DNA from 3 places in the Proteus penneri genome. Region 2 is predicted to be linked to each of the others. Evidence: predicted binding sites of a transcription regulator. Region 2 holds the regulator's gene; each other region holds the start of a gene.

Region 1 (10,346 bases), 960 kb from region 2:
AGCCACCTTGCAATATAGTGATAATACGGCAATGAATAAAATTCTAGATTATTTAGGAGGACCTTCCAGCGTTACTCAATTTGCACGTTCAATTAATGATGTAACTTATCGCCTAGATCGCAAAGAGCCTGAATTAAATACAGCCATTCATGGTGATCCTCGTGATACCACCTCTCCAATTGCGATGGCTAAAAGCCTTCAAGCATTAACATTAGGTGACGCATTAGGTCAATCTCAACGCCAACAACTTGTTACTTGGTTAAAAGGTAATACAACAGGTGATCACAGTATTAAAGCGGGTTTACCAAAACACTGGATTGTTGGCGATAAAACCGGTAGTGGTGATTATGGTACAACTAACGATATTGCCGTTATTTGGCCAGAAAACCATGCACCATTAATTTTAGTCGTTTATTTTACACAACAAGAAAAAGATGCAAAATACCGTAAAGATATTATTGCTAAAGCTACTGAAATTGTCACAAAAGAGTTTGCCAATTCATCTCAATAAAAATAAATTTCTTTATTGATAATCTAAACAAGAAATTAAATATAATAAAGCTATTTATTAGCTCCATTATTAAAGCGGGATTATTTAACTTATAGTTACAAAAAGTAGTTATAAAAAAGCCTCAGTTCAATTTTGAACTAGAGGCTTTCTCTACTCACATATTATGTGATGATTAAAAATCAACTAAATCTAGATGATTAGAAAATTAAAGTGGTAAAGCAAAACTCACTTTTACCGTTTCCATTGGTACTTCTGTTTTTATACTTTGGATGCTTGGAATTTGCGTTAAATAATCGGCATGAAAGCGACGATATGTTGCTAAATCTTTCGTCACTATTCGAATAAGAGCATCGCATTCACCCGCCATTAAATGGCACTCAACCACTTCAGGTAATACTTTGATCGCCTTTACAAATTCTTCAATAGTTTCAGCATCTTGTGCTCTAAACCAAATTCTTGCAAATAAAGATAATCCCGCATCAACCTTACTACCATCTAATACAGCAACATAACGAGTGATCACACCCGATTCTTCAAGTAAACGCACACGACGAAGACAAGGAGAAGGTGAGAGTCCAACCTCTTTTGCTAGCTCAATGTTCTGGATTTTGCCATCACGCTGAAGCACCTGCAAAATATGTTTATCTATTTTATCTAATTTTATTGACATCAAAGATTAACCTTAATTCTATTTGTGGAATTTTATTGCCAATTAATTCTTTTTGTTAGCAACAAAGCAACCCGATTTTTTCGAAAACATCATATAATCTTTCCGCTAAATTTCACAGCAAAAACGATCTTTCTCTTAAACTATCTCTGTCAGGTGAAAAGATGGAATTTAACACTTTATTATTATTTGCACTGACTGTTCTACCGCTGATATGTACACCTGGGCCCGATATTCTTTTTATCTCATCCCAAGGACTATCCGGAGGTATGAAATCAGCATGGATTGCCAACACTGGCGTTATATCAGGCTATTTAACTCATGCATTATTGAGTGCATTAGGGCTTGCCGCCTTAGTATCAGCATCCCCCATTTTATTTCATTTACTTAAATGGGTTGGTGTGTTTTATATCAGTTATCTTGCAGTCAAAATGTTGATATCCGCCTGCAAAAAAGGCCAATTAGCTCTCGATGCCTCAAAAACCTCACACTTATTTCGTAAAGGTTTTTTAACTAGTTTTCTTAATCCTAAAGGGCTATTAGTTTATCTCGCTATTTTACCAAACTTTATTGATCATCATAATGATATAGCAACACAATCATTGCTGTTATCTGGGATATTTATCACGACTTGTTTAATTATTTATGGTCTACTCGGCACCTTTTTTGCTTATATTGGCTTAAAAGGCGGTTTAAGTGAAAAACGTCGTCGCTATAACGATGGTATTGCAGGTGGATTACTCACTTTTGCGGCAATTAATTTGGCTTTAAATTAACCTTAATCCTAAGCACTATTTATTATTCTAGTCAGTATTTGACCACAAGAATGCCTCTATTTAAGTGGTCGAATATCTGACCATAATAATTGGCAATTTGCGGTTAACGGTCTTATTTCACCTTCTCGAATATCAGGTAGCCACCAAGCCCCCTGTCCTTTTGATAAACTTTGGCAAGTCGCGCCTAGTAAAGTCCATTCACCTTGAGTGACATAAATTAACCCCGCATGAGAGCTAGGCAAAATAAGCGGTTGTGTTACTAAAGTCGTCTCTGCTTTCCAGCATGTTCTTCGCACCATAATATTTAGGCACTTTACGCTGCCTTTAATAAGTTCAGATTTAACATAGGTATCACCTGAAAAATTAAAAGACTGATAAGCGTCTGTAACGGAATGACTAAGAAAATCTGGACTAATTAAATTGATACCATTACCTTCTAATAACACTATTTGCCGTTCAATATCAGGAAACTGACCTAATGAGCTATTTTCTTCGATGGAGGTTAAACACGCTCGCCATGAAAAATCATTATTAACTGGCCAGCACACAATTTCTTGCGTTGTGCCTTTTTGATTATTCCATGATATAAACGGTAATTCTTGTTGATCAAAACAACGTAGCTTCATTGTATCCTCCTGCAATATCTGGCTATCAGTCTGATAATGAGGTTAAGGATTAATCATTGGAGATTACCGCCAATAAATCAATAGGTAACTTTTAAAAGTGTGCACTGACGTCAGCTATTTACGTCGTAAGTTCTTGCACCCTGCACCTATTATTTCCATTCCTTTTTCAGTACGACTATTCCATTGAAAAGAAGAATTTAAACGAAATGCATGATCAAATTGGGAGCTAGTGGAAAACATTGAACCAGGCGCAATACTGACACCTCTTTCTAGTGCAAAATGATAGAGTTTATTCGCATCAAATGTTGATTCAAACTCTAACCAAAGAAAATATCCTCCTGATGGAATATTTACTTTTACATCTTCTGGTAAATACGTTTGTATCGCCTGTAACATACGATAACGTCTTTGTTCTAATACTAATCTTAATCGACGAAGATGCGTATCATAACCACCTTGTGACAAATAATCGGCAATAGCTTGTTGTGTTGGCATACTCGCAGATACTGTACTCATCATTTGCAACTGCTGTATTTTTGTTGCGTGTTTTCCAGCGGCAACCCAACCTACACGAAATCCTGGCGCAAGACATTTAGAAAAAGAAGCACAATGTAAAACGCTATTTGTTTTATCAAACCCTTTTACTGGCATAGGTGCTTTCTGGCTGTTATAGAGTTCACCATAAACATCATCTTCGATTAGCGTTATCTGTTTCTTCGCTAATATGCCCACCAGCCTTATTTTATTTTCATCAGGCATTGTTCCACCTAATGGATTTTGACAATGACTCATCAACCAACAAGCTTTAATATCGTATTGCTCAACCACTTTTTCGAGTTCATCTAAACAAATTCCTGTTACTGGATCTGTTCTAATGGCAATCGCTTTTAATCGCAAACGCTCTATTGCTTGTAATGCACCATAAAATGCAGGTGATTCAATCACAACCCAATCACCCGGTTCAGTAACGGCTTGCAAACTAAAACTTAGTGATTCCATTGCGCCGGCAGTAATCACAATTTCATCTGGAGAGACATGAATTCCTTGTAATGCATAACGTTGTGCAATGTTACGGCGTAACTTTTCATTTCCCGGAGGTAGATTGATCACTGAACTTTGCGGCGCTAAATGTCTTGCAGCAGAAGCTAACGCCCTACTTAATTTAGGCTGAATAAATAAACTGGGATCGGGGAAAGCGGAACCAAAAGGAATAATGTCAGGATCTTTACACGCTTGAAGTACATTGAAAATAGAGGTGCTTATTTCAACATTTTCACTCATGTGTAACCCTTTGCTGGCTGTCACTTGACCGAAACGGTTATTACGATGTGCAACGTAATAACCTGATTGTGGTCGCGCTGCTATCCATCCTTGACTTTCTAATAACTGATACGATTGTAAAACCGTCATTAAACTTAAACCAGATTGTTTCACCGTATCCCGTAATGAAGGTAAACGGTCGCCAGATTGCCAGATATTATCTTCAATTTGTTGACGTATTTGCGCTGCAAGCTGTTCATATCGAGTCATATAAAACTGTTTACCTCAAAACTGTTATAGTTATTTTTAAACTTATTGTCACTATTATAGCTTACTGTCATATGGTCTACTAATCCACACGATTTACCTGCGATTTACATTTTTATATCAATAAAACGAGGTTTTTATGCTTGGGTTAAGTGCCTTTGATTTGGCGCGTATCCAGTTTGCGTTCACAGTTTCTTTTCATATTATCTTCCCCGCAATTACTATCGGACTGGCTAGTTTTTTAGCCGTACTGGAAGGTTTATGGTTAAAAACGCGCAATAAGGATTATTTAGCGCTATTTCATTTTTGGTCAAAAATATTCGCTGTTAACTTTGCGATGGGCGTTGTCTCTGGTTTGGTCATGGCCTATCAATTTGGAACCAACTGGAGTTTTTTCTCTGATTTTGCGGGCTCAATTACAGGCCCTCTACTTACTTATGAAGTACTTACCGCTTTCTTCTTAGAAGCAGGTTTCTTAGGCGTGATGCTGTTTGGTTGGAATAAAGTAGGTGAAAAACTTCACTTTTTCGCAACCTGTATGGTGGCATTAGGCACATTAATGTCTACGTTTTGGATCTTGGCTTCAAATAGCTGGATGCAAACACCGCAAGGGTTTGAAATTATAAATAACCAAGTCGTTCCAGTAGATTGGATCGCCGTTATTTTCAATCCATCGTTCCCTTATCGTCTTGCTCATATGGGTGTTGCCGCTTTCCTTGCCTCTGCCTTCTTTATTGCGGCATCTGCCTCATGGCATCTACTCAAAGGCCATAAAACATCAGCCATGAAAAAGATGCTTTCAATGTCTTTATGGATGATTTTAATTTTAGCACCAATTCAAGCACTCATTGGTGATGTTCATGGTTTAAACACCTTACAACATCAGCCTGCTAAAATTGCCGCTATTGAAGGTCATTGGAAGAATGAACCGGGAGAAGCGACACCGTTAATTCTCTTTGGTGTACCTGATATGGATGCCGAAGAAACGAAATATAAAATAGAAATTCCTTATCTTGGTAGCATGATCTTAACTCATAGCTTAGAGAAACAAGTTCCAGCATTAAAAGAGTTTCCTAAAGAAGATCGACCTAACTCACTTATCGTTTTCTGGTCTTTTCGCATTATGGTTGGCCTTGGCATATTAATGATTTTCGTCGGTGTTTGGGGAACTTGGCTGCGATATAAAAAGAAACTTTATGAATCTAAGACCTTCTTACGCTTAACGTTTTTAATGGCGCCTTCGGGACTTATCGCTATTCTTGCTGGTTGGTTTACAACGGAAGTAGGTCGTCAACCTTGGGTTGTTTATGGCATACAGCGAACACGAGATGCTGTATCTGCACATGGTGAAATGCATATGAGTATAAGCCTGCTGATCTTCTTAGTCGTTTATAGCTCTGTATTCGGTGTTGGATATGCCTATATGTTAAAACTGATCCGCAAAGGTACACCGGAGGTTCATCATGGGAATTGATTTACCAGTTATTTGGTTCATCATTATCGTATTTAGTACGCTAATGTATATCGTGATGGATGGTTTCGATCTTGGTATCGGTATGCTTTATCCATTGATTAAAAGTGACCAAGATCGTGACGTAATGATGAATACTGTTGCCCCTGTATGGGATGGTAACGAAACATGGTTAGTTCTAGGAGGAGCTGCATTATTTGGCGCCTTCCCATTAGCTTATGCGGTTATTCTTGATGCTTTGGCAATGCCTTTAACATTAATGCTTGTCGCACTAATTTTCCGTGGTGTTGCCTTTGAATTTCGTTTTAAAGCCGATAATAATCACAAAGGTTTTTGGGATAAATCATTTATCTTTGGCTCTATCTTAGCCACCTTTATGCAAGGTGTTGTCGTTGGTAGCGTTGTTCAAGGTCTACCGGTTGTTAATCGCGCCTTTGCAGGTAGCTATTTTGATTGGCTGTCGCCTTTTGCACTTTTCTGTGGTTTTGGTTTAGTTGTCGCCTACTCCTTATTAGGATGTGGCTGGTTGATTATGAAAACCGAAGATCATTTACAACAAAATCTATATAAGGTTGCTAAACCTCTTGCTCTCATTATGCTTGCCATTATTGTGGTCGTCAGTGTATGGACACCATTAGCGCAACCTGCAATTGCTGAACGTTGGTTCACATTGCCTAACCTTTTCTTCTTTTTACCCGTTCCTCTTTTAGTGTTGTACAGTACTTGGTTAATTTTGCGCTCAGTGAAAAGACAAGGGCATTACCTTCCTTTTTTTGGCGCGCTCGCTTTAATTTTCTTGGGTTTTGCTGGGTTAGGGATAAGCATTTGGCCTAACATTATTCCACCTGCAATTAGTTTTGTAGATGCATCGGCTCCACCAGAAAGCCAAGGATTTATGTTAGTTGGCGCGCTGTTTATCATCCCTATTATTCTCGTTTACACATTCTGGAGTTATTACGTTTTCAGAGGAAAAACAAATTATGAAGAAGGTTATCACTGATCCACAAATACAAAGTAAACCCTCATTATTAAAAAAATGGGGATGGTTAATTACTATTTGGTTTTGTAGTGTTTTAGCCTTATTCACGGTTTCTTCCCTCTTTCGCTTTTTAATGACGTTAGCCGGAATGAAAGTCAAATAAAAGTAAAGTATATACAGCCATATAATTAACACCGAATACGGTAAACTATAAAATAAAATTAAAGAAAGGGCTGAAATTATCTTCGGCCCTTTTATCTTTATTTAAGATAGTGGATTGCTCTTTCATGTCATTAAAACTTAACCTATTCTTATTAAATATCTTTTAATAACTTATTTTATATAAAGTTTTTTGTTATAAAAATAAGGCACAAAAGTAAATATTTTCATTTATCCATAATTAACTAAATTTAAATCAAATTATTTGATAAAATCACTTTAATTACATCATTTTTGATTAATAATAAGAGATAAAATCTTTTTTATGTATTCATTTTCGATAAATAAAAATATAGAAAATCCTGTAAAAACTATCTTTTCTAAAAATAAGCGGGAATGAATGTTGAATTAAGTTTTCAAAGTAATTATGATATCGCCGCCTAGCAGGTTCATATCTGTATTATTCTATAAAGGCACAAAAAATGTGTCATTTAGATATACCTTATGACTAATTCAAAAATTAAATCCACTCCCTATTAAAAAGGGTGGATAATAGATGATCTCTGTTCAAAATACATATTTTGATAATTTAGATTTATCTTAATTGCTAAGAAAGATCACTTACACTAGGCTTACTCATTGTTGCTACTAAATTAAGGATGAAATCATGAATTGGTATTTGGAAGTCATTAAAAATAATTATGCTAACTTTTCAGGACGTGCTCGTAGAAAAGAATATTGGATGTTTACTCTAGTAAATACCATTATTATTACCATCCTATATGCTATTGTGATTTCATCAATAGACATGAATACGGGTGAAATGAGTGGGTTAGGTTCAATTGTTGGTATCATTTTAGGTATTTACTCTTTAGCTATTATCATCCCTAGCCTTGCCGTAACTATTCGTCGTTTCCACGACCAAGATAAATCAGGTTGGATGTTCTTACTTGCATTTATTCCTGCTGTTGGTGGATTAATTGTTTTTGTCTTTATGTGCCTTGAAGGTACTAAAGGTGACAACCGATTCGGCCCAGATCCTAAAGCTTAATCTATTACTAAATTAATATAACAATACAGTGAGTGTGCCTACTAATAAGTTTACTCACTGTATTCATTTATTCTCCTGCCTTTATTACGACCATCTGAAAACATCTTTTCTTTAAAGAAAATAACACCAACTCATCTTATCCCACATTGCGCTTCGTATTTTTATTTACCTTTAACTTCTTTAGCTAATGCCTCAACGTTATCAAATCATACTTATCACATTGATTATTATCTTCTTATTTTTAATTTGAACCTAATCACACTATATAAATAAAAAATACGCATTCCTTTACTAAATCAATATTAATATTGATAATGACTATCATTATTAATTGAAAATGATAATATCTACATCAATAAAAAATTAAATGAGTCAGGTAAAAAAAAGTGAGTAACCCAAAAATATCTCAAGAAAAAAACATTTATAAACCCGCTCCTCCTCGCCTAGTTCAAGTAAAACATATTACTGATGTTACACCAGGAATGCGCTGTATCACCTTTACGAGTGATGATTTAGATACTTACCCAGCAGATACTGCGGGGGCACATTTAAAAATATTCTTACCTTTAGAAGGCCAAGTTAAACCAACAGTACCAGGCTTTTCTGAGAAAGGCCCTACATGGCCTGAAGGCGAACCAAAATCGATTGTACGTACTTACAGTGTTCGTGCTATTCGCCCCGAACAAAAAGAGTTAGATATTGAATTTGCAATACATGACGATGCTGGCCCTGCTATTCATTTTGCACTAAATGCTAAGCAAGGAGACTATATTGGGATCACTAATCCGGGTGGACCTGCTCCTTTATTAGCACCAGCGTCGCATTACTATATGGCAGCTGATCCAAGTTCATTACCTGCTTTAATGGCTTTGATAGAAACCATGCAACCTAATGTTCAAGGGAAAGTCATTATACGAGTAGAGGACGAAGCGCATCGCCAAGAAATTAAACGTCCTAAAGGCTTAGAGATAATCTGGTTAATCGGTTCTGTTGAAGAACAAACTCAAAACTTGATTAATGAATTTACGTCGTGGAAATTACCAACTGAAGATGTGGCATTTTGGATTGCTGGTGAAGACAAAATTATTCGTGCATTAAGACATCATATTCGCCGTGATAACGGTTTCGATCGCAGCTTAATTTATGCTATTCCTTATTGGCGTTTTGGTTATGACGAAGAAGGCTATCACGCTGAACGTCACCATGTTATGGATAACGAAGACGTAAGCTAAGCGATAATTAAAGACTAAGCGTTGGCTGTACGGACTGCATATTAACTTCTTCAGTAATATGCAGTCTTTTTTATTATAAAATATAACTAATGTATATTCTTCTTATCTTGCTGATAATTTCCATCATCATCTATATAGATGACTGTAATAACTTGGTTAGTATTAATTCGTCCTTTATATTCGACTTCCTGTTTTGAGAAAGGCGCTATCATGGTGGGCTCAATTAAAGATTGCTCTATATTCTCTTGTGTATACATTTTTGAAATCGTAAAAAAATATGCTGAAGGATTATTAATCTCTAAATTCTGCTGTTTCTTTATAATTCCAATCTGTTTAAAAATAGTGCTACTGGTTAATTCAAGTTGTTTAGGACGATAGAAAAGCTTGATGCGAGTTTGTAATGCTAATTGTAACGTATTGGCATTTTCGCTGCTGTTAGGTCTAGGTGGAATATCAAGCACATTAAGATAAAAAATAGATTCTCTATCTTGAGGCAATTTATTTTCTAATTGTTGTATTTTTAATTGTGCTCCCCCATTAGCAGAGACTTTCATTATAGGAGGAATTACAATGAAAGGCGCTGTTGTCGTCTCAGGCGTTGATGCAATATCACCATCATCTATCCAAGATTGAACTAATGTTGGCTGTTCACTGCGATTAAAAATTTGCAATGATAGTGTTGATTTGTCCATGGGGAAAATTAAACGTGTACGCTCAAGTACCACACTTGCCTTTGCTATGGATGTTATAAGCGTAAATAATAAAATAAAACTAACATTTATTATTTTTTTCATTAGATACACTCTTTAGTCATAAGACATCACTAATGTCGCAGTGCTTGTTATTTTCCCTTGAGTAACTGAATTAACACTATAAGGATAATAATAAGCCCCCATATTTATCGAAAATGCAGAGGATAAGTTGCCACCTTGATTAACACTGAAAATACTGGTCGCACTGCCTTGAGAATTAATATTGTCAGAAAAAATAACGGGGCTATTGATATTATCACTTTTTACTACACGGAATCCGATCCCCCCCGCACCTTGCGCTGTTGTATTAGTTAATATAGTTTTGTCTGTCGCCAATAAATTTTGGCTCGATAAAAACATCTTAATATTTCTAGACGCTTTTGAACCACTTAAAAAGTCTTGGCACGTAAAATTTAATGTAAAAGGCGTGTATCCTGCTTTATCTACCGTTTTTGCATCTTTTACACTGATTAATGGCAATGAAACAACTAAACCCGCATTAGAAAAATTACAGGTTGTCATGACAGGATTATAAGTAATTAGCATTGGTTGTAAGAAAATATCATTTTGATCAACTGGCCATTGCCACGTTAAT
Region 2 (10,346 bases):
CGCCCTTTTATTGAAGAGGAAGGTGTGATCCAGTTTTTACTCAAATCATTCAAAAATGGTCAGTGGCTATTTAATTTACCTGCAATAAAAAATGCTTATTCAGACATTATTGGCTGGCAAGAGGTGCCTGCTTGGCATCATCCTGTATTATTTATTCGTGGCGGTTTATCACCTTATATTTTAGATGAGTATCGTGAAAATATAGCTCGCCAATTTCCTCTCGCAACCGCCTTTGTTGTCGCAAACACAGGGCATTGGGTGCATTCAGAAAAACCCGATACCGTTATTAAGGCCATTCGTCGTTTTTTAGAAAAAGCTTAATTAATAAACGTTATAGCTTAAAATAACGCCACTGAAAAATGAGAATGTCATAGAGTGTATAATTATTGTGCTTAAAAATAGTGTCTGTTGATAAAAAGACCAAATCACAATAGGTTAAATTAAGGAAGCAGTGGCGAGACATCACTATGTGGGGTATTATTGGGCGTTTCGCAATTTAGTCATTGGTATACGCCCTTTCACAGCAAAATTTATGGCAAAAGAACAAACTGATCGCACCACTCTGGATTTGTTCGCAGATGAACGCAGACCTGGGCGACCTAAAACAAACCCGCTTTCTCGGGATGAACAGCTTAGAATTAATAAACGCAATCAATTAAGACGTGATAGAGTCAATGGGTTACGTCGAGTTGAGTTAAAATTAAATGAAGATGCTGTGAATGCTCTCAATGAGTTAGCGACAGAAAGAAACGTCAGTCGTAGTGAACTTATTGAAGAAATATTACTAGAGCAATTGGCGCAAAATCACGCCTTAAAAATGCATCAAAACAAAAATAGCTAGCAGATAAACCACACAAATTCGACAGAATTAGCCTGCTATTTTCGTCAAAATACATTTTTAGTTTTCTATTATGAAAACACAATGCTTATCTTTCACTAGTAATTGTTCAAACACAGACAAATATACTCTAAATATTTTAAAGTGTAGCTAGGTGACAAGTGAATGAGTCACTAGGAACATACAAAAAGTATGTAACTTGTGAGAATAGACGTAGTCAATAACGCTACAATTTGAAATATAACGAATTTAGAATAAAAGAGGTTATCTCACTTTATGGCAATCATAGGAATATTCTTCGGCAGTGATACTGGCAACACAGAAAATATTGCCAAAATGCTTCAAGAAAGACTGGGCGCTGATAATGCCGAAGTTCATGATATTGCAAAATCTAGTCAAGAAGACATCGAAGCGTTCGATATTCTGTTACTAGGTATTCCTACTTGGTATTATGGTGAAGCACAATGTGATTGGGATGATTTTTTCCCAACACTAGAAGATATTGATTTTAATGGTAAGCTTGTTGCACTATTTGGTTGTGGTGACCAAGAGGACTACGCAGAATATTTCTGTGATGCAATGGGTACCATTCGCGATATTATTGAGCCTCGTGGTGCAGTTATCGTCGGACATTGGCCAACTGAAGGCTATCATTTCGAAGCCTCTAAAGGACTTGCTGATGATAATCATTTTATCGGTCTTGCAATTGATGAAGATCGTCAACCAGAATTAACCGAAGAGCGTGTTGACGCTTGGGTTGCTCAAATCAAAGAAGAAATGAGCTTAGACGAAATTCTGGGATAAAATAAATTCTCAATATTGAGAATGATAATTATTCAATGGTGTGCTAAGATAGTGTGATAGGTGGGGTGTTTATTTTTAAATATCATGCCTATAATCAATAAGGTTATTTATTCACCCGAGTATTAATGAATAAAACCTATTTGTGAGCACAAAAATTAAATTCACCATTAGCAACAGGATTAAATCCGCATGACCGACAATAATAAAGCGTTAAAAAATGCTGGGTTAAAAGTTACACTTCCTCGCTTAAAGATCTTGGAAGTGCTCCAGGATCCTGAGTGCCATCATGTCAGTGCTGAAGATCTCTATAAAAAACTCATCGATATCGGTGAAGAGATTGGTCTGGCAACCGTGTATCGCGTCTTAAACCAATTTGACGATGCTGGTATTGTTACCCGTCATAATTTTGAAGGTGGTAAATCAGTATTTGAATTAACTCAACAACACCATCACGATCATTTAATTTGTCTTGATTGTGGTAAAGTTATCGAGTTTACAGATGATGCGATTGAAGTGCGCCAAAGAAACATCGCTGAACGTCATGGTATCAAACTTTCCAATCATAGCCTTTATCTATATGGCCACTGCGCTGAAGGTAATTGTAAAGAAGATAGCCACGCACATGATGAGAAATAATTCATTCTGGATAATCTCTCAGTAAAAAAAAGGAACTGCCAACAGTTCCTTTTTTATTGCCTAAAATCCGAGGATAACTCTACTTAGCTACACTGATGCTGTGTTTAATATGCTTTAAATGAACCACGATAGTAAATGTAACAATGACTAACAATGACCAAGAGCCCCATTTTCCTGCATGTACTGCAGACCAAGCACCCATTTGATTAGGATATTGCCATACACCAAAAAATGTACCGAAATTCTCAGCAAGCCAAATAAAGAAACCTATTAAAACAAAAGCCAATAATAGTGGCATTTTTCGCTCTGTATCATAAGGCGTAAAGTAAACCACACTACGAGCATAAAGACCTAAAATAAAGGCAGTTAAATACCAGCGATAATCGCCGATAAAGTGATGAGAAAAGAAATTAATATAGATAGCGAGCGCAACCAAAGTTGCCATCCAATAAGGTGGATAATGTTCAATTCGTACTTTTAAAAAACGCCATGCTTGAATTAAATAACTTCCTACTGCGGAGTACATAAATCCTGTAAACAAAGGAACTTCCCATAATTTAGTGTAAGCAAAATCAGGGTATTTCCACGATCCAATTGCCGCTGATGTTTTAAATAATTCCATCACAAAACCAACAATGTGGAAAAAACAGATCGCTTTTAATTCATCCCATGTTTCGAGTTTGCCCCATACCATCCATAATTGGAAAGCAATAGCGAGAATAAGTAAAACGTCATAACGAGGTATTCCTAATATTCCTTTACTTGGTGTTGCAAATAAAATAAAAAAGAAAAACCCCGCAAATAAACAAGAACGCGCTTCTTTCACACCAAAAAAAAGAAATTCAACAATAAATCGTTTTATACCTCTAAAGGGCTTCAATGGTGGTTCTAATAAAAAATCATCCAGTCGCTTTAACATGCTTCTTCCTGAAAACGTGCATTATTAAATAGCATTCAATGCAAAATAATAAATTAAGGAGAGATAAAATGAATGAGAAGAAATTTGCCATAGAATGAAAAAACGTACAAGGATGAAAAGAACGAAGAAAAAGAAAGGATTTAAAAATAAAGGTATTTACCCCCCACTACGATACCCACTCTGACTGCCTATTAGGGTAAATACCTTACGCAAATTTTGCGAAATAACTGAAGCACAAGAGATAAACATAACCCACTCACATTTATCTCAGACGGCATGACATGACGACTTTACTTCTTACTACTGCTGACAACTTCACTTTATTAACGAGGCTAATTTTTGAGAATAATATTTATTCTTTTTAATTTATCCCTACTCTTTCTATTACTTATTTTTACTCATCGTAATCGTATTTAACTTTTTATTTTATTCAGGATAAAGTGCAATTAATGCACTTTATCCTCACTCTGATATTAGAAAATAGTAAATGGCATAATTACGTTAAACTTAACGTCTTTTTCATCTTGGAAGATATTACCAAAACCACCTTCATAACTTGGGATATCGGAATGGTTATCATAACGGGTATAATGAAGCTTAAAGAGTGTCCCTTTAGCGCGACCTTCTTGAACCGTATACATAATATCCGCATTCCATGCACTTTCTCTGATGCGCTGACCTTGATCATAAATGGCTTTACCACTTGGCTTAGCATCCCATGCATAAACATAAGAAGTGCCTACCGCCCAGCCAGATAGATCCCAATTTTTCAGATCGTACATTACACCCGCATAAAGTGCTTTTTCACCATTGGCGTTAAAGTCAGAACGACCATCCCACCAAATATCAAGACGACCATTTGATGTCGCCCAACCCGGCGTCATACGTTGTAAGAAATAACCTTGATTGCCTTCGGCTTTAACCCATGTTCCTTCTACTTTGAAGTCAAATACATTGTAGGTATAACCAAAAGTCAGTGCTTGTAACCATGCCAGCCCATCATAAACGTCATTAACACCACCACCGGTCACTTTATCTTTAGCACCGTAGAATTGGTAAGATGTTCTTAATGCATTATCAGCAATTGGGAAATCATAAGAAACTTTACCAAAATACTGATCGATATAACCATCGGCCTGACCAAATGCAGCTTCTAACACTAGGCTGTTTTTAAAATCATATTTGGCGCCAAAAGAGTGAAGATAGCTGATATTGGTTTCTAGATCAGCTTTACGGAAGTTATACATATTCCGATACCATGGTGCTTTATATTCATCTGTCCACATATAGGAGAAAGATAATTCACCGCTTTTATCGAAGTCGAAAACAGCACCCGCTTCAGCACCGCGGTAAGTTCCCGGTAAGAAGCTCCAATGTGGACGCAATAACGTTTGACCTTTAGGTTGAATATATCCCCCTTGAGCCCAGAAATTGCCTAATTTGAATTTTGCAGCTGCTTTATAAACGCTTAAGCCACTGCGATCGCCAGTCCATTTTTCATCCCAGCGACTTTTTGCGTCACTAAAACCGATTTCGTTAGGTGCTGCGGGGCCACTATTATTCAATTCAGCCGCACCAAAGGCAGCTAAATCAATACCAATAAAATCACCAAGGTAACCTGATGAGAAGTCTAGATTAGCGTTGAAAGTAGAATGGTGTAGGTTAGCTTTGTATTTGCCGTAATCAGGACTATTTGGTGTTAACTCTTTTCTATCACGATCACGTTGCCAATAAAAAAGGCCGCCTGTTAGGGTTGAGTCCTCAATAAATCCTTCAGCATGAGACATTTTTGCAGGTAGTGCAGTTACAAGCAATGCGCCCATAACGACAAGTGCCACCCTGCCTGGTTTAGCATGTTGCATAACCATAGCATTGTTTCCTCTTTGACTTTGACTAAAAAAGAAATAAGCACAATGCCTATTTCCAAATATAAAACCCCAAGTGGGGAAAAAACCTAAATTAGGTTAGAAACAGCATATTTTTCGCGACGCGAATTATCAACCAAAAAAAGAGAATTTTTATCAAAATATGACCAAGGGCACATAACTAAATGATCGTTTCATTTTCTTGCTTTTATAATCCCTCATTAAAAATAAATATAACAAATTGATTTTATTTAATTTTTACACCAATCTTTAAACGATATTAGATTTCGTTTTTATTAAAAGGAATAATAAGTAGTGCTTATAAATAAGCTTTTTTAACGATGTAAAATATGTGCATTCAATCACACTTTTCTTACTACAGTCTTATTTAATGAAATGGTATGAAAAAACGGAAGAATAAAGTGATAACAAGTTAATTATTTCAAATGAAACAAATAAAAAGTTATCGTTTGAAATGAAAAAATTGAGATTAATTGATCCCAGAAGAATAAATATTAAACATAAACAGATGAAAAATCGTACAATCTTAAAAAGAAAACAGATGAAAAAATGCTCGATAACTTAATTACCGAGCATCCTATTAATTTTGGTACTAACGATACTTAATACAACTCAAAATAAGGTTTAAATTAACCTTGTTGAGAAATCTTCGCCCAAGTGTCGCGTAAGCCCACGGTACGGTTAAACACAAGTTTATCCGCCGTTGAAAGCTTATCAACACAGAAGTAGCCTTCACGCTCAAATTGATACGCTTTTTCGATAGCTGCATCTTTTAAGCTACGTTCAACAAAACCTTCACGAATAACTAAAGATTCAGGGTTAATTGTTGATAAGAAATCATCTTCTGCCGCTGGATTTGGCACACTAAATAGACGGTCATAAAGACGGATTTCAGCAGGAATAGCGTGTGGAATGCTCACCCAGTGAATAACGCCTTTTACTTTACGTCCATCAGCAGGATCTTTATTTAAAGTCTCAGCATCATAAGTACAGTAAATGGTTGTGATTTCACCTTGCTCGTCTTTTTCAACACGCTCAGCTTTAATAACATAAGCATTACGTAAACGTACTTCTTTACCTAGCACCAGACGTTTATATTGACGGTTTGCTTCTTCTTTGAAGTCTGCGCGATCAATATAAATTTCACGGCTAAATGGCACTTCACGCGTCCCCATTTCCGGCTTATTTGGGTGATTCGGCGCAGTTAAAATCTCTTCGCCTTCTGGCATATTTTCAATCACTAAACGAACCGGATCGATAACCGCCATTGCACGTGGTGCATTTTCGTTTAAATCATCACGAATACAAGATTCTAATGCAGCCATTTCAACATTGTTTTCTTGTTTCGTCACACCAATACGTTGGCAGAACTCACGAATAGATTCTGCTGTATAACCACGACGACGTAAGCCTGAGATCGTTGGCATACGAGGGTCATCCCAACCATTCACAATGTTTTCTGTCACAAGCTGATTCAGCTTACGTTTTGACATCACTGTGTATTCAAGGTTAAGACGTGAGAATTCATATTGACGAGGATGACAAGGGATAGTGATATTATCCAGCACCCAATCATATAAACGACGGTTATCTTGGAATTCTAAAGTACATAAAGAATGTGTGATATTTTCCAGTGCATCAGAAATACAGTGGGTAAAATCATACATTGGATAAATGCACCATTTATTTCCAGTTTGGTGGTGTTCAGCAAATTTAATACGATAAAGCACCGGATCACGCATAACAATAAACGGTGATGCCATATCAATTTTCGCACGTAAACACGCTTTACCTTCTTCAAAGCCACCAGCACGCATTTTTTCAAATAGTGCTAAGTTCTCTTCTACGCTACGTGAGCGATAAGGGCTGTTTTTACCAGGCTCTTTTAATGTACCGCGGTATTCACGAATTTCTTCAGCGCTCAACTCATCGACATAAGCTAAGCCTTTATTAATCAACTCAATCGCATATTGATAAAGCTGATCAAAATAATCTGAGGAGTAATGAATGCTACCTTCCCATTGGAAACCTAACCACTGAACATCTTTTTGAATTGAGTTGATATACTCAATATCTTCTTTTACTGGATTGGTATCATCAAAACGTAGATTACATTTTCCCTGATAATCTTTAGCAATACCAAAATTCAGGCAAATTGATTTCGCATGGCCGATATGAAGATAGCCATTAGGTTCAGGTGGGAAACGCGTATGAACGCTATCATGTTTCCCAGTAGCCAGATCTTCGTCAATAATTTGACGAATAAAGTTCGTTGGGCGGGCATCTGCCTCATTCATGGTCATTTTTTCCTCAAAGCAAAACGCATAATTAACCCACTATAATCCAATAAGCAGGTTTCATAAATACCTTAGCTAAATACACCCCTGAGATATTTATCAAAATAGAGATAAAAAAACGGGAAGTTCGAAAGACTCCCCGTTTTATCGTCTTATTTAACCATCTCTTTATAGAGGATTAAATATCTGTATAGAATTTATTTTAATACTTTGTAGATAACGGTTTTATTTCCAACCACTTCACCTGTAACTTGTTCAGCAATTTTATCAAAATCATCGATATTGCTAACAATCACAGGGCTTATCATCGATTTAGCATTAGCATTCAGATATTCAAGATCTAATTCTAAGATAGGTTGACCAACTTTAACCTCTGCACCTTCTTCAACTAAACGCTTGAAGCCTTTGCCACCTAACGCAACGGTATCAATTCCCATATGCACGATGATTTCAACCCCATTGTCAGTCTCAATACAAAATGCGTGGTTTGTATCAAAAATCTTAACAACAGTACCTGTCGCAGGCGCCATTACGATATTAGAAGTTGGTTTAATTGCTACACCATCACCAACAATACCACTAGAGAACGCTTCATCAGGCACATCTTTCAATGCCACGATTTCACCATCAAAAGGCGCAATCATTTCAAGTAATACTTTTGAATTTGTGTTGGCTTGTTTTACAGCTGTTTTTTCCGTAGATACTGTCGAGGTAGCAGGCGCTTCATAAGCGGCAACAGGGCCTTGTGTTAATACATCACGCATCGCGTTAGCGACTAATTCAGCACGCGTACCCACAATCACTTGAACACTTTGTTTGTTTAAACGAATAACACCTGATGCACCTAAACGTTTTGCATAGGCATCATTAACAACTGTGGCATCTTTTACATTTAAGCGTAAACGGGTAATACAAGCATCAATACCGGTTAAATTATCAGAACCACCGATAGCCGCGATATATTGACGCGCTTCTTGCTGGATACCTTCTTTACTATTTGCTGGCGCTGTTTTGATATCTTCATCATAACCATCCGCTGTTTCATCACCAATCACTTCATCTTCACGACCCGGCGTTTTCAGGTTGAATTTAGTAATAGTGAAACGGAAAATACCGTAATAAATAAAGAAGAAAACAATACCTTGAACAATCAGCATGTACCAATGAACAGCTAGTGGGTTGCGTGAAGATAAGAACATGTCCACTAAACCTGCACTAAAGCCGAATCCTGAAATCCACTCCATGCTTGCCGCGATATAAACAGAAATCGCCATTAAGAATGCGTGAATAACATAAAGCACTGGTGCCACGAACATAAAGGAGAATTCAAGCGGTTCAGTAATACCGGTGAAGAAAGCAGCAAATGCACCAGCAAGCATGATACCTGCAACTTTTGCTTTGTTCTCTTTACGTGCACAGTGATAAATCGCTAGTGCTGCACCCGGTAAGCCAAACATCATTACTGGGAAGAAACCTGCTTGATAACGACCTGTTACCCCCACAGTTGCTAAGCCAGAATCAATAGCTTGCTGACCTGCTAGAAAATTAGGAATATCGTTAATACCAGCGACATCAAACCAGAATACAGAGTTCAACGCATGGTGTAAGCCAACTGGAATTAATAAACGGTTAAAGAATGCATAGATACCCGCACCCAATGCCCCCATATCTTTAATACTTTCACCGAAGCTGACTAATCCACCATAAATCACAGGCCAGATATACATCAGAATAAAAGCGACGATGATCATTAAAAATGAGGTTAGGATAGGAACTAAACGGCGACCACTAAAGAACGACAGTGCGCGAGGCAGTTCAACGCTACTAAAGCGGTTATAAAGCTCGGCAGAAAGTACACCAACCAAGATCCCAACAAACTGGTTATTTATTTTACCAAAAGCAACGGGAACCTCTTCTAAAGGTAGACCTTTGATCATTGACACCGCTGCTGGAGAACAGAGTGTTGTCACGACTAAGAACCCAACAAATCCTGTTAAAGCGGCAGCGCCGTCTTTGTCTTTCGACATACCATAAGCAACACCAATGGCAAACAAAACTGACATATTGTCGATGATAGCAGCACCAGATTTGATAAGTAAGGCAGCAAGCGCGTTATCGCTACCCCAGCCTACTGGATCAATCCAGTAGCCAATCCCCATCAGAATTGCTGCTGCAGGTAATGTAGCAACAGGCACCATCAGCGCCCGCCCTATCTTCTGCAGATAACTTAAAATATTCACAAACTCCCCCTTGGATAGCCCCTATGCGGGATCTTATTCATACTCATTCATATTTTATAATAAAATTGATGAGCTAATTATTTAATTCCATTTTTAGTCTAAAAAAATTATTTTGTATCGCAAATTAATTAGTCATAATTTGTGATTGAAGTCACCAATACCGTATAATTTTTAGCTGAAATGCTGGCTAAGTCAGAAAGCTTATTTTATGATTAAAAATATCTTTTGGCGGGACATTTCGATCATCAGCTAAAAATGAAAAGAAATTCGTGTTATACACTCTAAATCATTCGAGTTGCAGGTAGGCTGCAAGCAAAGATATCCCGATGAGTATACTCATGTATGTGATTCGGGTAGCTGAGCGTAGCCACCCCCCCTGCAACTTGAAGGATGACGAGTATAGATGAGCCACTGATAATCACACGATAAAATAACACGTTACTGAGTTATCAGATTTGTCTTTTTTCTATGAGGTTACTATGAGGTTAATCCCCCTATCCACGGCAAAGCAAGTTGGTAAGTGGTCTGCAAATTACATCGTTGAAAAGATCAACGCATTTAATCCAACGGCAGAACACCCTTTCGTACTTGGTTTACCGACTGGTGGCACGCCATTGGCGACATATAAAGAGTTAATTGAATTACATCGTGCAGGAAAAGTTAGCTTCCAACACGTTGTGACGTTCAATATGGATGAATATGTTGGTATTCCATCAGATCATTCAC
Region 3 (10,346 bases), 120 kb from region 2:
TGTAACATTAGGGCGAGCTTCATAAATAACGCCAACAACACCTAACGGCACACGGCGACGTTCTAAACGTAAACCGCTGTCTAACATACGGCCATCAATAACTTGACCTACCGGATCTTCCAAGCGACATACTTGTCGAACATCATCAGCAATAGCTTTTAAACGTTCAGAAGTTAGCAATAAACGATCAAGCATAGCGGCATTAATATTGGCTTCACGAGCTGCTTGCATATCTTTTTCATTCGCCGCAAGAATTGAGGCCTCATGTTGTTCTAATAAATCAGCCATGACTAATAATGCCTGATTTTTTTGCTCTGTTGAGAGTTGAGCTAAATGCCAAGAGGCTTCTCTTGCAGATTTACCCATTTGTTCTAACATCAGAAGGCTCCTTAGCTAACAATCATATCGTCACGATGCACAGCAACACTGCCATACTCGTAACCTAAAATTTGACTAATTTCTTGTGAATGGTGTCCTGCTATTAAACGCAGTGCATCACTATTATAATGGGCAACACCATGAGCAAGATCTTTACCTTGTAAACTTTGAACGCGGATAACACACCCACGAGAGAAATCGCCTTTAATTTCTTTGATACCTTTTGGTAAAAGGGAGCTACCTTTTTCTTTAATTGCTTTTTCAGCTCCTTCATCAACCACAATCACACCAGCAATTGGCGCGCCAAAGATCCACCGTTTACGCGCTTCTAATGGGCTTTTTAAGCCATGGAATAATGTTCCAACAGGTTCATTATCGATAACTTTAGCAATAACTTCAGGTTGTACACCGGCTGCAATGACAACATCAATACCCGCGCGCCCTGCAACAGTTGCTGCTTGCAGTTTTGTTGCCATGCCCCCCGTACCTAAGCCGGATACGCTATCACCAGCCATTTGGCGTAATTTATCGTTGATATCAAAAACTTCGGGGATCAATTTAGCATCTGGATTACTACGCGGATCAGCCGTATAAAGCCCTTCAATATCTGTTAGTAATAATAGTTTATCTGCACCACCTAAAATAGCAGCTAATGCTGATAAATTATCGTTATCACCCACTTTAATTTCCGCGGTAGCAACAGCATCATTTTCATTGATAACAGGGATAATATGGTTATCTAACAGTGCATGTAATGTATCACGCGCATTTAGGAAACGTTCTCTATCTTCAATATCAGCACGCGTTAATAGCATTTGACCAATATGAATACCATAGATAGCAAATAACTGTTTCCATACTTGAATTAAGGCACTTTGCCCTACCGCGGCCAACAACTGTTTTGAAGCAATAGTTGCCGGCAAATCAGGATAATTCAAATACTCACGCCCTGCTGCAATTGCACCAGAAGTAACAATAATAATCCGGTGACCTTTTTCGTGTTGTTTAGCGCATTGGCGAACCAGCTCAACAATATGAGACTGATCCAGACGTCGTGAACCACCAGTTAGTACACTTGTCCCTAATTTAACAACCAGTGTTTGGCTGCTACTCATAACATTTACCATTCTTGTTGATTATTTAAAAAGATAATACACAGTTTTATCAGGAGAGAAGCGTTATGCCAACCGACATAACGCAAAATCTATGAAAAGTTGCCCTAACACAAAATTAGGGCTGGATGGGGAGCGGAAAATTGTTCATTTTTTCATCTGGCGTAAGTGTCATATCTAATTCACTCGCTGCCGTTTTAAGAAATTGATGAAAACGGATCAGTGTTTCATTGATTGATTCAACAACATCATTTTTACTTATATTCTGATGTATCCAATCACCATTTTTATCGAATAGCCCAATCTGATAATGATAAATGAGCTGTTCATTGTTGCGTTCTAATTCCATCCACCAGCCCCAAAACTCACGTTTTTCTGGTACGATTTTCTTATTTACACAAACAGCTAAACAGTCAAAAAAGAACTGGTTCTCTTGGCATTGATGCTCTCGGATATAAGGGCCGATTTGAGCAAAACGCTTTAATAACTTACCTCGGGTAGGGTTCAAAGATGAAGTCATAAATTCAGTCTCCTTAGAAACTCTACTGTTATATAATCTAATGTAATTAGCAAGTTATTGTTCATAATTAATTATATTAATTTGTCATAGATCCAATCAGCACTTTTTTGTAACGCTAGCTCTAAGCCTTCATAAAGCGGTTTTTCATTAATAGCAAGAATATCACCATCCATAGAAGAGCGAGCAATTAACTGAGAATCCTCTTTAGGACTCATTTCATCCCCTTTCCAGTAAACGCCCATCATAGGAACGGGCATGCGTCGCCCAATCAAGCCTTGGTTTTTCAGGGAGTAACTGCTCAACGATAATCGAAGATTATTCTCATCAATATTCCATAACCCCAAGCGACTTGCTAATACATCAAGATACATCACAGGGATCTTTTTCTGCAATTCAGCTTGGGTAAAGAAAGCATGGATCAAAGGACCTAAAGCAACAACACCTTTAATTAATTTTGGGTAGATATAAGCCAATCGCACAGCAATATTACCGCCAAAGCGAAAGCCCATCACACCAACGCGAGTATGATCAATCCAAGGCACTTCAGAAAGTTGTTTCAGAACCTCACCTTGTAATTGGCATGTATCTTCCGTTAGTTTTTGTTTTACTGAATAACCAATTCCAGGCATATCCAGTGTTAACATTGCAATACCTTTAGAGGAAAGGTAATCACGGAAGAAGCTGACATAATCGCTTTGAAGACCATCTAACCCACCACAAAATAATACTGTAGGATATGGACCTCTACAATCTTTAGGTAAATGCAGAAAACCCGTTGTCGACCCTTTCCCCTCTAATTTAAATGTAAGTTTTTTCACCTCAAAGGATGAAAATTTTGTCGCATTCTCAAATGCTTTCATCGACAAAGTAACGGCTTGATCTGCTAAAAAATCACCATTAATAAAAGGATACGCAGCAATACTATACAGATGTGCAGCCCGCAACCAACAATCAGCGGCCGCATCTCCTGACTCTTTTCTCAATGCTTTTTGTTGCCAAATCATCGCTTGATGTGACCATTCATATGACCAGCCACCTTTGCGGTAACCCACAACAGTATCAATAAATTTATCATCACTACGAGGGGCATCATGTACAGCAATTCGACTTAACACTTCTTCTATTTCAATAGGAGAAATTCCACGCCAAATCCACAGTAAACGTTGAATAGTACGATACCAATTTTGCTGACTTGTACCATTAAGCACAGTATAAGTATTGATATTTGATTTTGGATGAGTGTACTGAATTAGTGTTGAAGTTTCAGCGTGCTTTGCTCTAGGTTTAAATAGCGTTTCAGAAAGGTTTGTATTATTTGCCATATCACTCTTCAAATCAGTCGATATCGAATAAAAAGGGCTAAAAGTCTGGCTTTATCATAGCATGAAATCAACATGAACAGTGTGTATCACCACAAGTGATAGCACGAAGATATAACACAAAGGAAGAATAAATGCATAAAAACAAAAATCCCCGCCAAGGCGAGGATCTCAATTAAAACAGCCAAATAAATGTTATCAAATTATTTTTGATCGCAAACTGGCGGAATAAAGGCGACCCCCATATCCCAAGGCTGTTCAATCCAAGTATTTTGTGGAATATCAACCACGAAATCATCCACTAATGGGCGCCCTTCTGGTTTTGCGAAGATAGTCACAAAATGGGCTTTTGGATACATTTCGCGGATAACTTTAGCAGTACCACCTGTATCGACTAAATCGTCAACAACGATAAAGCCTTCACCATCACCTTCTGCTTTTTTTAAGATTTTGAGGTCACGCTGATGATCATGGTCATAGCTAGAAATGCAAACTGTATCCACATGACGGATACCTAATTCACGAGCAAGTAATGCAGCAGGGACTAATCCCCCACGGCTGACAGCAATAATGCCTGTCCACTGTTCGACTGGTAATAAACGTTGCGCCAATTGACGGGCATGTATTTGCAACATATCCCACGTTACAACATATTTTTCGCTCATAATATTGTGATCCTAGCTACTTGAATTTCGAGAGAAGCTTTTTTGCGGAAAAAAAGGTTGCGCGAGATTATAGTGATTTGAGCGCCTAAAAACCAGAGAAAACGTGAAAACAGGTGAGATTATCCTTATTTTTTTCTGTAATGCCTTTTTCTGATTAAAAAACAAACCATATAAAAAATGAATGCAAAATGGGGACTTAATTTCTTAGATAGAGATGTGAATAGAATGACGCATTCATCAGAAGAAAGTGATATTCTCAACTATATTGGCGTATAACGCTCAGAATAATAAAGCTAACCCTTAAAAAAGCGGTAGGCTATCAATAACACAGATGCTGTTAGAGGAGATCCATCGTGTCTGAACTATCTACTCTATCCCCACAACCACTATGGGATATTTTTGCAAAAATTTGTTCGATTCCACATCCATCACATCATGAAGAAGCCTTAGCTACCCATATTCTTTCTTGGGCAAGTGAAAAAGGACTTTTTGCAGAGCGCGATGCAGTTGGCAATATTTTAATTCGTAAACCAGCCACCAAAGGTATGGAAGATCGTAAAGCCGTTGTTTTACAAGCACACTTAGATATGGTGCCACAAAAAAACAACGACACTGTTCACGACTTCACTAAAGATCCAATTCAACCTTACATTGATGGCGAATGGATCAAAGCTAAAGGCACCACATTAGGTGCTGATAATGGCGTAGGTATGGCATCTGCATTAGCAGTTTTAGCTGATGACACTGTTAAGCACGGCCCATTAGAAGTGCTACTAACTATGACTGAAGAAACAGGCATGGACGGTGCATTTGGTTTACAACCAGGTTGGTTACAAGCTGATATTCTTATCAACACAGACTCTGAAGAAGAAGGCGAAATCTACATGGGTTGTGCGGGTGGTATTGATGTTAAAACCACGGTAAACCTTTCTTACGATACAATTCCAGCTGGCCACGTTGTTAAACAACTGGTTCTGAAAGGATTAAATGGTGGTCACTCTGGTGGTGATATCCATTTAGGTTTAGGTAACGCCAATAAATTATTAGCACGTTTCTTAGCAGGTCACGCAGAAGAATTATCACTGAAATTAATTGATTTCCACGGTGGTACACTGCGTAATGCTATTCCTCGTGAAGCAAATATCGTATTTGCAATTCCAGCAGATAAAGCAAGCCAACTAGAAACAGTAAAAGCGAAATTTGAAGCTCTGTTAAAAACAGAATTAGCTATCGCTGAAAAAAATCTGAAAATTGAGTTAATTGATACAACAACAGATAAAAAAGTTTTCACAGCTGACTGCCAAGAACGATTGATCAACCTACTTAATGCAATGCCAAATGGTGTTATTCGTATGAGTGATGATGTTGACGGTGTTGTTGAAACATCATTAAACGTTGGTGTTGTTAGCATTGTTGACGATAAAGTAGAAATACTTTGCTTAATCCGTTCTCTGATTGATAGCGGAAAAACCTATGTTGTCAGCATGCTGACTGCATTAGCAAAACTAGCTAAAGCTGATATCGAAACAAAAGGCGGTTACCCTGGTTGGAAACCTGATGCTGACTCACCTGTTATGCATTTAGTTCGTGATACCTATCAGCAACTGTTTGATAAAGTGCCAAACATCATGGTAATCCACGCAGGCCTTGAGTGTGGTCTATTCAAAAAACCTTACCCAGATATGGATATGGTTTCTATTGGACCAACAATCCGTGGTGCTCACTCACCAGACGAACGCGTTCACATTAAAAGCGTTGGTCAATACTGGCAGTTATTAACAGCAATTTTAAAAACGATCCCTGCTAAATAATCTTGCTTTAAATATCATAATGAAACCCGCTTAATTGGCGGGTTTTTTGTTACTAACGCTACCATAAAGAAATAATTTATCCCTCTACACACTCTATTTTCCTTAAGTATCATAATTTATTCCTTATAGAACAAATACCAATCCAACTTATTCAATTTTGGAATAAAGAAATAATCTTAATAAAGATAATTTATAGAATGCTAATTATTATCATTAGCATTAATGTTTATTGAGTGGTATTTTCATGCCTTCCGCATTTAAAGTTAAAAAATAAAAATCCAAAGGGTCCTATTGTGTCTAACAAAAATTGCGTTGCTAGCGTCATTCTCGCCTTACCTTTAAGTTTACTCTCTGTTCAAATTCATGCGGCAGTTAATCAAAAGATAATTGTCACCTCCGCTCCATCACAGGACCCACAATCTCCTGTTTCAGGCTTTATTGCCACAAAAACACTATCAACAAATAAAACACCAACTGAAATTGAAAAAACACCGCAATCCATTAGCGTGATCACACGTGACCAAATGGACGCTCAAGATGTCAGTTCAGTTTCTCAAGCGCTACGTTATACACCCGGCGTTTTCACCGAATATCGAGGGAGTTCTAATCGTAATGACGAGGTTTTTATTCGTGGATACAGTTATGCACCACGTTTTCTTGACGGCCTAAGCTATGGAATGGGAGCATCATCATCAACAGGAGCACTTGACCCATGGTTATTAGAGCGCGTTGAAGTTGTTAGAGGGCCAGCATCTGTTCTTTATGGCCAAGTAAACCCAGGCGGCCTCGTTGCAATGACAAGTAAAAGACCAACTGCATCCCCTATTCGCCACATTCAAATACGAGCTGGTAATGATAAATTGGCAGAAACGGCTTTTGATTTTTCAGGTGCATTAAGTGATGACAATCGTGTTCTTTATCGTCTAAATGGTATTGCCAAAACACAGCACACTCAAATAAAAAACTATAAAGAAGAGCGTTTTGCCCTCGCTCCTGCTATTACTTTTTTACCTAATGAACAAACACGTTTAACGTTATTAAGCTTTATTCAGCAAGAGCCTGAAGCGGGTTATCGTAACTTTTTACCCGCTTATGGTACGGTGAAAAAAACACCTGAGGGTACTATTCCTTTTGATTTCGACGTAAACAACCCTGATTACCACCAATCGTGGCGTCAACAATATGGCGTAGGCTATGAATTTGAACATGAATTTAGTGACTCACTAAAAATTGTACAAAATGCACGATATAGCCATATTAATCAGAAATATAAATATCTTGTATTTGGATCTTTAAAAAAAGATAACCCTTATGTCCTTGAGCGCCGAGCGCAACAAGAGCAACGAGAAACAGATACTTTAGGAATAGATACTCGCTTACAAGCCGACTTTACTACGGCAAAACTTAATCATACGGTGATTGCAGGTATTGATTATCAGTGGAGTAAAGATCAAGATAATTTACGCAGGGCTACAGGCTCAGAGTACGATCTGGATTGGCGTGATCCTAATTATAATTATCCGATTAATATGAACTTACAGAAACCTGCAACAGATCAGTTGCAAAAACGCGATCAAATCGGATTATATTTACAAGATCAGATCCAATGGAAAAATTGGATATTACTTACCGGTTTACGCCAAGACTGGGCGCAAGTACGAACTCATGATTTCTTAGCAGCCACATATGATCAACAAGATGATAGTAAACTAACGGGTCGTGCTGGTATTTTATATGCTTTTGATAATGGTATTTCACCTTATATAAGTTACAGCACCTCTTTTGAGCCTAATTTACAAACTCGCCGAGCACCAGGAAGTGCCCCTTTTGAGCCTAGCGAAGGTCGTCAATTAGAAGCAGGAATTAAATACCTCACACCTAATGAACAAACATTGGCAACACTCTCTGTTTATCAATTACAACAACGCAATGTTACCAACTATAATGCTGAAAAAGCGTATTTTGAACCCGTGGGTGAAATTAGAAGTCGTGGTGTCGAAGCACAAATTAATAGCCAACTAACTGAAAATATTTCCTTCATTAGTAGCTATGCTTATACCGATACAGAGGTCAGAAAAACCATTATTGCAGGAACACAAGGAAAAGAGTTACCTAGAGTTCCTAAGCATATGGCATCATTCTGGGGTCAATATGATGAAATCTCTGGGCTATTTAATGGAGCTAAAGCAGGCTTTGGTGTGAGATATGTAGGTGTATCTCAAGGTGATACCAAAAATACAATCAGTGTCCCTGCGGTAACCTTATATGATGCGATGATAGGTTATTCATTAGGTGAGTTATCACCTTCTTTAAAAGGGGCTGAAATTCAGCTTAATATGAATAACATTGCGAACAAACATTATGTTGCATCTTGTGCTGGTGATACCGCATGTTTTTATGGGATCGGCAGAACAATGACAGCAACAATGAATTATCGCTGGTAATACTATATAGATTAACTACATAGATTAACCACATAAATTAATTGCGTTACCCATAGCCTATCTATTGATCGGCTATGGTTTTTTTATTCTTATAATGCTAAAAGAAGTTGTCGTTCTAGTTGTGGATCTTGCAAAGTGACATGAAATCCGATTAATCGCACACCTCGACCATTTCGGCGTTCATGCCATGCTTGGTAGGCAATATTTATTAAATCAGCTTTTTCTAAAATAGGATGAGTATGTTCTTGTGTCGTTAATTGAAAATCATCAAATTTTAGTTTAACGCCTTGTCTTGCTATCCTTAAATCAGGTTTCACTTTTGTCAGTCGCCTTTCTAATTCACTATATAATCCATCGAGTAATGCCAAGCAATCATCCCAAGAATTAATATCTGAAGCAAAAGTACGTTCAACTCCCACTGATTTTCTAAGTCTATCAGGGGTTATTTCACGCTCATCGATACCATGACTGCGCTCCCATAAATTTTGACCAAATTTCCCCAATGCTTTTACCAAAGAAATAACATCGGTACGGCGAATATCAGCACAAGTTTCTAGCCCCATTTCTTGCAAGCGAGCAAATGTTACCTTACCTACACCTGGTATTTTATTAAGCGGTAATTTCATAATGAAATCATCAACTTGCTCAGGAGTAATAACAAATTGCCCGTTAGGCTTATTAATATCAGAAGCAATTTTCGCCAGAAATTTAATTGGTGCAATGCCTGCGGATGCAGTGAGATTTAACTCATCAAAAATTTGTTGGCGAATCTCTTGAGCTATCAATGTTGCCGAACCGTAACAATGCTTACTGTCAGAGACATCAAGATAAGCTTCATCGAGTGAAAGAGGTTCAATAAGATGAGTATAACGAGAAAAAATTTGGCGGATCTTTGCTGATGTCTCTTTATAGAGAGCCATTCTACCAGGTAAAACTTTTAATTGGGGACATAACTTCAAGGCTGTTGCCGTTGACATAGCACTACGGACACCAAAACGACGGGCAGGATAATTCGCCGTACAGATCACTCCTCGGCTAGAAGCATTACCTCCAACTGCAATGGGGATCTCTTTTAGTGCTGGATTATCTCGCATTTCAATCGCAGCATAAAAACAATCCATATCAACATGAATAATTTTACGCATACAATAACCTCACCTTATTTACTGTTTAAATATACAGTAAATAAATATTAACTACAATTTTTATTCCTTCTCATCTCCCTCTATTGAGGTGTAATTCTCATAAAAATCTGAATTAGTCTGTTTATTTATAGAATTGTCACAAAGTGGTGATAAATTGTTTTTGCTCGTTGACTAATTACATTAATTTTAAATATTGTTTTGTAACTATATATAAAACAAGGAAATAATTTTTCATGATCAAATTATTCATCGCTATTTCTCTCTTTTGTTATTCTGTAATTCTTATGGCATCTCCTAAAATTATCGCACATCGTGGTGGCACAGCTGATGCCCCAGAAAATACTGAAATTGCTATAAAAACAGCACTCTCTAATCAAGCTGATGCAATTTGGATCACTATTCAATTATCGAAAGATAATATTCCTGTTCTTTACCGCCCTAACGACTTAAAAAGCTTAACAAATGGGCAAGGTAGTATTTCTGACTTTACTGCACAACAGCTTAAACAATGGGATGCGGGCTATAAATTTGGTGAAGCACAACAATTTCCTTATCGAAATAAAGGTGTCACTATTCCGACATTGGATGAGATCTTAACTCAATTCCCCACAACACAGTTTTATCTTGATTTAAAATCACCAGATGCTGATCCCGTTATTCAAGGTGAAGCGTTAGCTACAGTTCTCAGTAAACATAATGCACTTGATAGAACCCGTGTTTATTCTACTAATACCGCCTTTCTTGAAGCACTCCCGACTAATGTAGAGCGTTTTGAAAGTCGTGATATTACTCGTGATATTTTAGCCAATATCACAATGAGCCATGTTTGCCTGCTACCTGAAAATTTAGATATTACTCGTTGGTATGGACTTGAGCTTCACCGCAAAGTAGAGGTCGTTGAGAAGTACACACTAGGTGAAGCTCGCTCAAAATCTATTCTGAGTTGGGATAA

Evidence for each region. Region 2 encodes Fur, which represses iron uptake genes when iron is present. Its sites were predicted from a motif close to ATAATAATGAGAACNACTATCAA; they were not measured.
Region 1: the regulator Fur is predicted to act here: its motif matches at 8,070-8,092, upstream of H1225_RS07405 (siderophore-interacting protein).
Region 3: the regulator Fur is predicted to act here: its motif matches at 6,003-6,025, upstream of H1225_RS02310 (TonB-dependent siderophore receptor).

What each region holds. Positions count from the first base shown of each region.
Region 1 is NZ_CP059690.1:1,617,119-1,627,464, forward strand. Features, by position in the region: gene bla (class A beta-lactamase) at 1-511, shown strand, start outside; gene H1225_RS07365 (Lrp/AsnC family transcriptional regulator) at 717-1,181, opposite strand; gene H1225_RS07370 (LysE family translocator) at 1,343-1,954, shown strand; gene H1225_RS07375 (HutD/Ves family protein) at 2,011-2,580, opposite strand; gene H1225_RS07380 (aminotransferase-like domain-containing protein) at 2,695-4,110, opposite strand; gene H1225_RS07385 (cytochrome ubiquinol oxidase subunit I) at 4,247-5,581, shown strand; gene cydB (cytochrome d ubiquinol oxidase subunit II) at 5,571-6,578, shown strand; gene H1225_RS07395 (DUF2474 domain-containing protein) at 6,559-6,720, shown strand; gene H1225_RS07400 (DUF805 domain-containing protein) at 7,384-7,767, shown strand; gene H1225_RS07405 (siderophore-interacting protein) at 8,154-8,999, shown strand; gene H1225_RS07410 (fimbrial biogenesis chaperone) at 9,086-9,793, opposite strand; gene H1225_RS07415 (fimbrial protein) at 9,806-10,346, opposite strand, start outside.
Region 2 is NZ_CP059690.1:654,992-665,337, reverse strand. Features, by position in the region: gene ybfF (esterase) at 1-321, shown strand, start outside; gene ybfE (LexA regulated protein) at 533-841, shown strand; gene fldA (flavodoxin FldA) at 1,115-1,642, shown strand; gene fur (ferric iron uptake transcriptional regulator) at 1,832-2,278, shown strand; gene H1225_RS02880 (DUF817 domain-containing protein) at 2,358-3,197, opposite strand; gene chiP (chitoporin ChiP) at 3,671-5,065, opposite strand; gene glnS (glutamine--tRNA ligase) at 5,713-7,380, opposite strand; gene nagE (N-acetylglucosamine-specific PTS transporter subunit IIBC) at 7,578-9,620, opposite strand; gene nagB (glucosamine-6-phosphate deaminase) at 10,100-10,346, shown strand, end outside.
Region 3 is NZ_CP059690.1:534,748-545,093, reverse strand. Features, by position in the region: gene H1225_RS02340 (glutamate-5-semialdehyde dehydrogenase) at 1-378, opposite strand, end outside; gene proB (glutamate 5-kinase) at 390-1,493, opposite strand; gene crl (sigma factor-binding protein Crl) at 1,609-2,010, opposite strand; gene frsA (esterase FrsA) at 2,082-3,332, opposite strand; gene gpt (xanthine phosphoribosyltransferase) at 3,533-3,994, opposite strand; gene pepD (beta-Ala-His dipeptidase) at 4,348-5,805, shown strand; gene H1225_RS02310 (TonB-dependent siderophore receptor) at 6,099-8,249, shown strand; gene dinB (DNA polymerase IV) at 8,339-9,394, opposite strand; gene H1225_RS02300 (glycerophosphodiester phosphodiesterase family protein) at 9,628-10,346, shown strand, end outside.